Regions from separate parts of the Paenibacillus sp. SEL3 genome, predicted to be linked through region 1. Evidence: riboswitches for the same ligand, from Rfam matches in the RefSeq annotation. Region 1 holds a riboswitch; the other holds the start of a gene.
What was found. A riboswitch is a leader RNA that binds a small molecule or an ion and turns the genes downstream of it on or off. The one in region 1 is predicted to bind thiamine pyrophosphate.

Region 1 (5,217 bases):
TTGATGATGAAGGGGACACCAGCATCGCAGCACAGGTTCTGTAGCTGGCGCGCAAGTTCGAACATAGGGACGCCCGTTAACGCGCCATAGCCCTTTTCCCGGAACTGGACCATAGTTGCACCGCCAGCCAGAGCCTCCTGCACGACCCAGCCTGGTTCCGCGAGGCAATTCACGCTTCCAAGCACCAGGTACATCTGTAGCTGGCGGCGCATCACCTCGGGCAACATTCTGCCGCTCATAGAAGCATCTCCTGACGACGACGGAAGGCCCAATGATTGGTGGGCCCATGTCCCTGTCCAAGCTGCAAAGATTCCTCAATCGCCGCCTGGATGAAGGCTTTGCCATTCGAGATAGCCTCCGGTACAGACATCCCTTTCCCTAATTCTGCGGTAATCGCTGCCGAGAAGGTGCACCCAGTTCCGTGTGTATGGACAGTCCGTACTCGCTTGCCGCTCAGCTCTGTAAAGGCGGTTCCGTCAAAGAGCAGGTCAACAATCTGTCCGCTGCTCTCGCTCTCGTCAGCGTGGCCACCCTTGATCACAACGAATTCTGATCCCATACTGCTAATATGTCTTGCAGCCTCGCGGCGATCCTCCATCGTACGGATGCTGATCCCTGTCAGGGCTTCCGCCTCCGGAATATTTGGTGTAACGACCAGGGCCAAGGGGAGCAGTTCGTCCTTCAAAGCCTGCACCGCCTCCAGTTGCAGCAGTTCAGCGCCTCCCTTGGCAATCATCACGGGATCGACGACGACTTTTTTCCAGCCGAACTTTCGGATCTGCTCGCTCACAAGACGGATGATACCCGCATTAAACAGCATGCCAGTCTTCAGGGCATCCACTCCAAGATCTGATCCTACAGCTTCGATCTGTTCCGCTGTTGCTTCCTGTGGCAGTGGATATACGCCGTGAACCCCCAAGGTGTTCTGTACAGTAATGGCCGTAATAGCTGACATGCCGTATACGCCAAGCTCTTGAAAGGTTTTGAGATCGGCTTGAATTCCGGCCCCGCCGCCACTGTCCGAGCCGGCAATCGTCAGTGCTCTGGGTACACGAGTGTCTGTCATCGCGCACCACCTGCTGTAGTTGTTCCGGCTTCACGGACAGTGACATGCCCCTCCAGCGAACCAGTATGTAGTTTGGCGAGCTCGTCGAGAAAGGCAATCTGGAAGCTGCCTGGCCCTAGCTCTGCGGTACGTGCTGCGGCTCGGGAAGCTGCTGCACTGTAAAATGCCAAGCCTGCTGTACCTGCGAGCAGCAGGTTGGGTTCAACAGCTGCAAAGGCACCTAACACAGAGGTCAGCAGGCAGCCTGCTCCGGTTACCTTCGTGAGCAGCGCGTCTCCGCCGCTTATCATTCGTGCTTCGGCCCCATCGGTGATGACGTCTTCTTTTCCAGTGATGACAACCATTGTATTGAGCGCTCGAGCAGCCCGAATTGCCAGATCGACATGGCCGCTGTCAGCACTGTCACCAGCATCTACGCCTTTAATCTCACGCGCTTCTCCGACAAGATGGGCAACTTCGGCTGCGTTGCCCCGTACCAATGAGATTTTGACTTTACTCAGGATTCGCAGTGCCGATTCAGTTCTAAAGCTCGTTGCTCCCGCACCGACCGGGTCTAGCAGGACCGGAACACCGTGTGCATTCGCCGATTGTCCAGCAATGATCATGGCATCCACCAGTTCGCGGTTCAGCGTACCGATGTTTAACACGACGGCGCCTGCTATTTTGGCCATATCTGCTACTTCCTCGGGTGCATAGGCCATCACTGGGGAGGCTCCCAATGCATACAGGCCGTTGGCGGTAAAGTTGGTGACTACCACATTGGTGATATTGTGAACGAGGGGTTTGCTATTTTGTACCTTCGTTAGGAGATCCGAATAACTTTTTTCCCATGTACTCATCATGATTATCCTCTCTATAGTTGGTGGTTCAACAGGACATTAACCGTACTTCACGCATCGAATTGACAGGCTGACTATTCCAAGACCGCTGCCTGCATCTGGACCGGCCATTCTTCCTGCTTATAAGCCATGTCCCAGAACTTATATTCCAGCTGGCAGCTCAGTATAAAATGCTCAATCATCCGCTCCCGCTCAGCAGCCGTTGCCCCTTCCGCCCAAGCATCTACACGTTCTCGGAACTTGAGTGTTGTATCATCAAGCTGGTCTCCATAGAAGCCCATCCATTCATAGAACGGATGGGACTTATCCGGCTTTACTTCATCTAGCAGCCTGCGGCCAATCTCGGCATACGTCCACATACATGGCAGCAGCACAGCCAAGATCTCGCCCAGGTTGCCCTCATGCGCAACCGTCAGCATGTGCCGGATATAGTGATGAGCCGACGGAGCGAGCGAATATCCCTGCAATTCTTCATAGGTCACCCCTGCGACAGCACAGAAATTTTGATGCGGGTGAACCTCGCTGTGGAGAATAAAAGAGATTTGTTCATTAAATACAGCCATGTCCTCCCGATTCGTGCATTTGGAGATTGCGATGCCGTATATCCGCATGTAGGCGTTCAAATATTCAAAGTCCTGTTTTACATAGTGAATCAGCTGTCCCCTTGTCAAACTTCCTTCAGCAATACCTCTCACAAAGGGATGCTCAAAAATCGCTTGAAAAATGCCGTCCGCCTGCCGACGGAGTTCTTGTGTAAAACTCAATTTCGCCACCTCCATAAAATTGAAGAGCAAGAAGTCCTGTAAGAATATAATTCCGGAACAACGCTAAAAAGCCGCCCCAGAAAAATGGAGCGGCTTCAACAATAGGCCCAATACGCAAAAAACGCTTGAAACCTTATATACGAAGGCTCCACTTTCCTACGCTAGTACGAACTAGATCAGGTTCAAAGGGTCCAAGATACGTTCTTGTCTCAGCCATAGCGGCTCCCCTAGTGGACTTCTATTCTTTTGACTATTACTGTACATACGTTCATACGCTATGTCAAACATGTCTATCTGGTCAAGGGCCAAACGACAGAGCTGAAGTTCGCTTCCGAGAGGGAAAAAGGCGCTGGAGAAGATCAGTTCCGTCTACACGAAGGAATTCGCGGCAGGCTCCAATGTCTAAATAATCAGCATTTATACCAATAGAGAAATCAGTACTGGGAGTGTAACGAGCGATATGACAGCACTGATGACAAAGGAGGAGGCTGTTTCTGATTCCAGGCTTTCAAAACGGGTGGCGATCATAGCAGCGACTGCTGAACCCGGGAAGGAAACGAGCAGAACTGCCTTCACAGTATCTGCAGACGACAGACCGCATAGGTAGGCGATCAGCAGCATTAATAAAGGCTGTACAATTGTTTTTAACAGTGCGATGGCAAAGGCACTTACACTAAAACTAATGTTGCGTACGCCAATGGTCACTCCGACAGCGAATAAAGCGGCCCCGGACGTAATGTCTCCGATTTGATTCAACGATTTGTTCAACAAATCCGGTGAATGGAAGCCGAACAAGGTCAAAATTACACCAATCAGTGGAACCAGCGCCAGCGGTTCTTTTAATCCATGAAGAATGGAGTCCCAGATTAACCTTCCGAGGTGACCGTTCCGTTCTTTGCCTGAATTCCTGCTGGCTACGGTAGCTATAATGGTAGCCGCCGGGTCAAGGACGGCATTGACTACGATCCCGGTAAGCGCAATCGGAATGGCGACAGCAGCGGAACCGTAGATGGCTCCAAGCACAGGAATACCCATAAAAGCAAAGGTAGGCTGTGCCGAGTTCAAAGCAAACATGGCGGCATCCTTCACTGACTGCTTCCCCGCAAAGCGGGACAGTAGAAGGAGAACGGCAAAAAAGCCGACAATGCCAATGAACAGTGCCAGCAGGAATGGCCATTGCTCGATGAGTGCTTTCCTGTCCGTTGTCGTGATACCGATGAATAGATGCGCAGGCAGTGCAAATTTGGTAACGAGCGCATTTAAGGCCTTGGAGGAAGAGGCATCAAAGCTTTTGTAATGCCCCGCTAACCACCCTAAAATAATAACGAAAAAAATCGGCACCAAAATGTACAAGATATGTCCGACACTCATAGATTGATTCTCCTTGCTTGAACTGACGTATTCTGCCTGTCTGAACAAGGCAATCCCTTTCCTAAATGGAGCATTAGTGAGGGTGATGTATTACGCTTTCCACTGCTTTGACCTTGACATATTCCGGTTTCCACATTGCATCCCGTATAGCTTGTTCAACATCTGAAATGTGTGCCTGAGCTACCTGATCCTGAATCGCTGCTTTCGCTACCGCAACCGCAACAACGTACGAAACATCACGTAATTTTTGGATATGAGGGAGCAACGCACCGCCAGGCTTATTCGAATCTACGCCATTGGCAACGGCATCTGCTGCGGCTGTAAACATCGCAGGGGTAATCCTTTTGGCTTTAACCACAATCGCACCCAGACCCAGTCCCGGGAACACAAAGGCATTGTTCGCCTGTCCAATTTCAAATTTCGTACCGTTATAAGTGACGGGGTCAAAAGGGCTTCCGGTAGCAATTAATGCCTTGCCATCGGTCCACCGTATTAGATCCTCAGGTATAGCTTCTGCAAGATTTGTAGGATTGGACATGGGCATAATGATCGGGCGTTCTACATGCTTCGCCATCTCTTTGATGATCTCTTCAGAAAAGGCACCTGCTACTCCAGAAGTTCCGATTAATAGGGTAGGCTTCACCTGACGGATGACCTCCAGCAGCGGTATTTTGCCGTCATCCGACCGCGTCCATGAGCTGACTTCCTCTTTTTTACGTACATACGGTTTCTGATATTCCAGTACATCTTCCATATCGTCCGTTAACAGCCCACGGTAATCAAAGGCCCAAAAGGACTGGAATGAATCTTCCGCGGAAAGGCCGTCCTCGATCATAGCGCCCCGAATTTGGTCAGCGTTACCGACCCCTGCTGCTCCTGGGCCGAAGACAAGTACCTTTTGCTCACGCAGCGGAGTCTTGGTGACACCCACCGCCGAAAGAATTGCAGCCAAGGTCACCGCTCCTGTACCTTGTATATCATCGTTGAAGGTGAGTATACTTTGACCGTATTTTCCTATAATATGGCGTGCATTTACGCTACCCACATCTTCCCAATGTAAAAGCGCCTTCGGGAATTGCGCTAACGTTTTGCTGATAAAAGTATCAATAAACTGGTTATAGGCTTCTCCGCGAACCCGTTTATGGCGGTTTCCGATGTACAGTGGATCATTCAGCAA
Region 2 (5,217 bases), 650 kb from region 1:
ACAGTCCGTACTCGCTTGCCGCTCAGCTCTGTAAAGGCGGTTCCGTCAAAGAGCAGGTCAACAATCTGTCCGCTGCTCTCGCTCTCGTCAGCGTGGCCACCCTTGATCACAACGAATTCTGATCCCATACTGCTAATATGTCTTGCAGCCTCGCGGCGATCCTCCATCGTACGGATGCTGATCCCTGTCAGGGCTTCCGCCTCCGGAATATTTGGTGTAACGACCAGGGCCAAGGGGAGCAGTTCGTCCTTCAAAGCCTGCACCGCCTCCAGTTGCAGCAGTTCAGCGCCTCCCTTGGCAATCATCACGGGATCGACGACGACTTTTTTCCAGCCGAACTTTCGGATCTGCTCGCTCACAAGACGGATGATACCCGCATTAAACAGCATGCCAGTCTTCAGGGCATCCACTCCAAGATCTGATCCTACAGCTTCGATCTGTTCCGCTGTTGCTTCCTGTGGCAGTGGATATACGCCGTGAACCCCCAAGGTGTTCTGTACAGTAATGGCCGTAATAGCTGACATGCCGTATACGCCAAGCTCTTGAAAGGTTTTGAGATCGGCTTGAATTCCGGCCCCGCCGCCACTGTCCGAGCCGGCAATCGTCAGTGCTCTGGGTACACGAGTGTCTGTCATCGCGCACCACCTGCTGTAGTTGTTCCGGCTTCACGGACAGTGACATGCCCCTCCAGCGAACCAGTATGTAGTTTGGCGAGCTCGTCGAGAAAGGCAATCTGGAAGCTGCCTGGCCCTAGCTCTGCGGTACGTGCTGCGGCTCGGGAAGCTGCTGCACTGTAAAATGCCAAGCCTGCTGTACCTGCGAGCAGCAGGTTGGGTTCAACAGCTGCAAAGGCACCTAACACAGAGGTCAGCAGGCAGCCTGCTCCGGTTACCTTCGTGAGCAGCGCGTCTCCGCCGCTTATCATTCGTGCTTCGGCCCCATCGGTGATGACGTCTTCTTTTCCAGTGATGACAACCATTGTATTGAGCGCTCGAGCAGCCCGAATTGCCAGATCGACATGGCCGCTGTCAGCACTGTCACCAGCATCTACGCCTTTAATCTCACGCGCTTCTCCGACAAGATGGGCAACTTCGGCTGCGTTGCCCCGTACCAATGAGATTTTGACTTTACTCAGGATTCGCAGTGCCGATTCAGTTCTAAAGCTCGTTGCTCCCGCACCGACCGGGTCTAGCAGGACCGGAACACCGTGTGCATTCGCCGATTGTCCAGCAATGATCATGGCATCCACCAGTTCGCGGTTCAGCGTACCGATGTTTAACACGACGGCGCCTGCTATTTTGGCCATATCTGCTACTTCCTCGGGTGCATAGGCCATCACTGGGGAGGCTCCCAATGCATACAGGCCGTTGGCGGTAAAGTTGGTGACTACCACATTGGTGATATTGTGAACGAGGGGTTTGCTATTTTGTACCTTCGTTAGGAGATCCGAATAACTTTTTTCCCATGTACTCATCATGATTATCCTCTCTATAGTTGGTGGTTCAACAGGACATTAACCGTACTTCACGCATCGAATTGACAGGCTGACTATTCCAAGACCGCTGCCTGCATCTGGACCGGCCATTCTTCCTGCTTATAAGCCATGTCCCAGAACTTATATTCCAGCTGGCAGCTCAGTATAAAATGCTCAATCATCCGCTCCCGCTCAGCAGCCGTTGCCCCTTCCGCCCAAGCATCTACACGTTCTCGGAACTTGAGTGTTGTATCATCAAGCTGGTCTCCATAGAAGCCCATCCATTCATAGAACGGATGGGACTTATCCGGCTTTACTTCATCTAGCAGCCTGCGGCCAATCTCGGCATACGTCCACATACATGGCAGCAGCACAGCCAAGATCTCGCCCAGGTTGCCCTCATGCGCAACCGTCAGCATGTGCCGGATATAGTGATGAGCCGACGGAGCGAGCGAATATCCCTGCAATTCTTCATAGGTCACCCCTGCGACAGCACAGAAATTTTGATGCGGGTGAACCTCGCTGTGGAGAATAAAAGAGATTTGTTCATTAAATACAGCCATGTCCTCCCGATTCGTGCATTTGGAGATTGCGATGCCGTATATCCGCATGTAGGCGTTCAAATATTCAAAGTCCTGTTTTACATAGTGAATCAGCTGTCCCCTTGTCAAACTTCCTTCAGCAATACCTCTCACAAAGGGATGCTCAAAAATCGCTTGAAAAATGCCGTCCGCCTGCCGACGGAGTTCTTGTGTAAAACTCAATTTCGCCACCTCCATAAAATTGAAGAGCAAGAAGTCCTGTAAGAATATAATTCCGGAACAACGCTAAAAAGCCGCCCCAGAAAAATGGAGCGGCTTCAACAATAGGCCCAATACGCAAAAAACGCTTGAAACCTTATATACGAAGGCTCCACTTTCCTACGCTAGTACGAACTAGATCAGGTTCAAAGGGTCCAAGATACGTTCTTGTCTCAGCCATAGCGGCTCCCCTAGTGGACTTCTATTCTTTTGACTATTACTGTACATACGTTCATACGCTATGTCAAACATGTCTATCTGGTCAAGGGCCAAACGACAGAGCTGAAGTTCGCTTCCGAGAGGGAAAAAGGCGCTGGAGAAGATCAGTTCCGTCTACACGAAGGAATTCGCGGCAGGCTCCAATGTCTAAATAATCAGCATTTATACCAATAGAGAAATCAGTACTGGGAGTGTAACGAGCGATATGACAGCACTGATGACAAAGGAGGAGGCTGTTTCTGATTCCAGGCTTTCAAAACGGGTGGCGATCATAGCAGCGACTGCTGAACCCGGGAAGGAAACGAGCAGAACTGCCTTCACAGTATCTGCAGACGACAGACCGCATAGGTAGGCGATCAGCAGCATTAATAAAGGCTGTACAATTGTTTTTAACAGTGCGATGGCAAAGGCACTTACACTAAAACTAATGTTGCGTACGCCAATGGTCACTCCGACAGCGAATAAAGCGGCCCCGGACGTAATGTCTCCGATTTGATTCAACGATTTGTTCAACAAATCCGGTGAATGGAAGCCGAACAAGGTCAAAATTACACCAATCAGTGGAACCAGCGCCAGCGGTTCTTTTAATCCATGAAGAATGGAGTCCCAGATTAACCTTCCGAGGTGACCGTTCCGTTCTTTGCCTGAATTCCTGCTGGCTACGGTAGCTATAATGGTAGCCGCCGGGTCAAGGACGGCATTGACTACGATCCCGGTAAGCGCAATCGGAATGGCGACAGCAGCGGAACCGTAGATGGCTCCAAGCACAGGAATACCCATAAAAGCAAAGGTAGGCTGTGCCGAGTTCAAAGCAAACATGGCGGCATCCTTCACTGACTGCTTCCCCGCAAAGCGGGACAGTAGAAGGAGAACGGCAAAAAAGCCGACAATGCCAATGAACAGTGCCAGCAGGAATGGCCATTGCTCGATGAGTGCTTTCCTGTCCGTTGTCGTGATACCGATGAATAGATGCGCAGGCAGTGCAAATTTGGTAACGAGCGCATTTAAGGCCTTGGAGGAAGAGGCATCAAAGCTTTTGTAATGCCCCGCTAACCACCCTAAAATAATAACGAAAAAAATCGGCACCAAAATGTACAAGATATGTCCGACACTCATAGATTGATTCTCCTTGCTTGAACTGACGTATTCTGCCTGTCTGAACAAGGCAATCCCTTTCCTAAATGGAGCATTAGTGAGGGTGATGTATTACGCTTTCCACTGCTTTGACCTTGACATATTCCGGTTTCCACATTGCATCCCGTATAGCTTGTTCAACATCTGAAATGTGTGCCTGAGCTACCTGATCCTGAATCGCTGCTTTCGCTACCGCAACCGCAACAACGTACGAAACATCACGTAATTTTTGGATATGAGGGAGCAACGCACCGCCAGGCTTATTCGAATCTACGCCATTGGCAACGGCATCTGCTGCGGCTGTAAACATCGCAGGGGTAATCCTTTTGGCTTTAACCACAATCGCACCCAGACCCAGTCCCGGGAACACAAAGGCATTGTTCGCCTGTCCAATTTCAAATTTCGTACCGTTATAAGTGACGGGGTCAAAAGGGCTTCCGGTAGCAATTAATGCCTTGCCATCGGTCCACCGTATTAGATCCTCAGGTATAGCTTCTGCAAGATTTGTAGGATTGGACATGGGCATAATGATCGGGCGTTCTACATGCTTCGCCATCTCTTTGATGATCTCTTCAGAAAAGGCACCTGCTACTCCAGAAGTTCCGATTAATAGGGTAGGCTTCACCTGACGGATGACCTCCAGCAGCGGTATTTTGCCGTCATCCGACCGCGTCCATGAGCTGACTTCCTCTTTTTTACGTACATACGGTTTCTGATATTCCAGTACATCTTCCATATCGTCCGTTAACAGCCCACGGTAATCAAAGGCCCAAAAGGACTGGAATGAATCTTCCGCGGAAAGGCCGTCCTCGATCATAGCGCCCCGAATTTGGTCAGCGTTACCGACCCCTGCTGCTCCTGGGCCGAAGACAAGTACCTTTTGCTCACGCAGCGGAGTCTTGGTGACACCCACCGCCGAAAGAATTGCAGCCAAGGTCACCGCTCCTGTACCTTGTATATCATCGTTGAAGGTGAGTATACTTTGACCGTATTTTCCTATAATATGGCGTGCATTTACGCTACCCACATCTTCCCAATGTAAAAGCGCCTTCGGGAATTGCGCTAACGTTTTGCTGATAAAAGTATCAATAAACTGGTTATAGGCTTCTCCGCGAACCCGTTTATGGCGGTTTCCGATGTACAGTGGATCATTCAGCAACTTTTCATTATTCGTACCTACATCCAGTACAATGGGCAGCACCCGCCCGGGATGAATGCCTGCCGCAGCCGTATACACTGCAAGTTTGCCAATAGCAATGTTAATCCCCCCGACACCCCAGTCCCCAATCCCCAAAATACTTTCGGAATCCGTTACGACGATCAGGTCCACATCCTCGCCGCTCAAACCGGAATTATAGAATGCTTGTCCAATACCGTTCGGATTATCTATCGACAAATATACGCCCCCAGGACGGTTGTACTCGTGACTGTATTCTTGAATCGCAGTTCCTACGGTCGGCGTGTAGACTACGGGCAGCATTTCACTCAAATGATCGGTTAGTAGCCGATAGTAGAGGACGACATTTCGGTTGTGGAGGTCGTTGAGAGAAGCATTTTTACGTAGCATGGTAGGTTGTGCGAGAAATTGCT

Region 2: it holds a riboswitch for thiamine pyrophosphate, as region 1 does, so the genes downstream of both, tenA (thiaminase II) here and tenA (thiaminase II) in region 1, are expected to answer to the same signal.

The regions. Positions count from the first base shown of each region.
Region 1 is NZ_CM137725.1:1,185,258-1,190,474, reverse strand. It holds gene thiE (thiamine phosphate synthase) at 1-239, opposite strand, end outside; gene thiD (bifunctional hydroxymethylpyrimidine kinase/phosphomethylpyrimidine kinase) at 236-1,066, opposite strand; gene thiM (hydroxyethylthiazole kinase) at 1,063-1,905, opposite strand; gene tenA (thiaminase II) at 1,980-2,669, opposite strand; TPP riboswitch at 2,806-2,908, opposite strand; gene ACYCS5_RS05575 (AEC family transporter) at 3,087-4,040, opposite strand; gene ACYCS5_RS05570 (NAD-dependent malic enzyme) at 4,114-5,217, opposite strand, start outside.
Region 2 is NZ_CM137725.1:1,836,289-1,841,505, reverse strand. It holds gene thiD (bifunctional hydroxymethylpyrimidine kinase/phosphomethylpyrimidine kinase) at 1-635, opposite strand, end outside; gene thiM (hydroxyethylthiazole kinase) at 632-1,474, opposite strand; gene tenA (thiaminase II) at 1,549-2,238, opposite strand; TPP riboswitch at 2,375-2,477, opposite strand; gene ACYCS5_RS08550 (AEC family transporter) at 2,656-3,609, opposite strand; gene ACYCS5_RS08545 (NAD-dependent malic enzyme) at 3,683-5,217, opposite strand, start outside.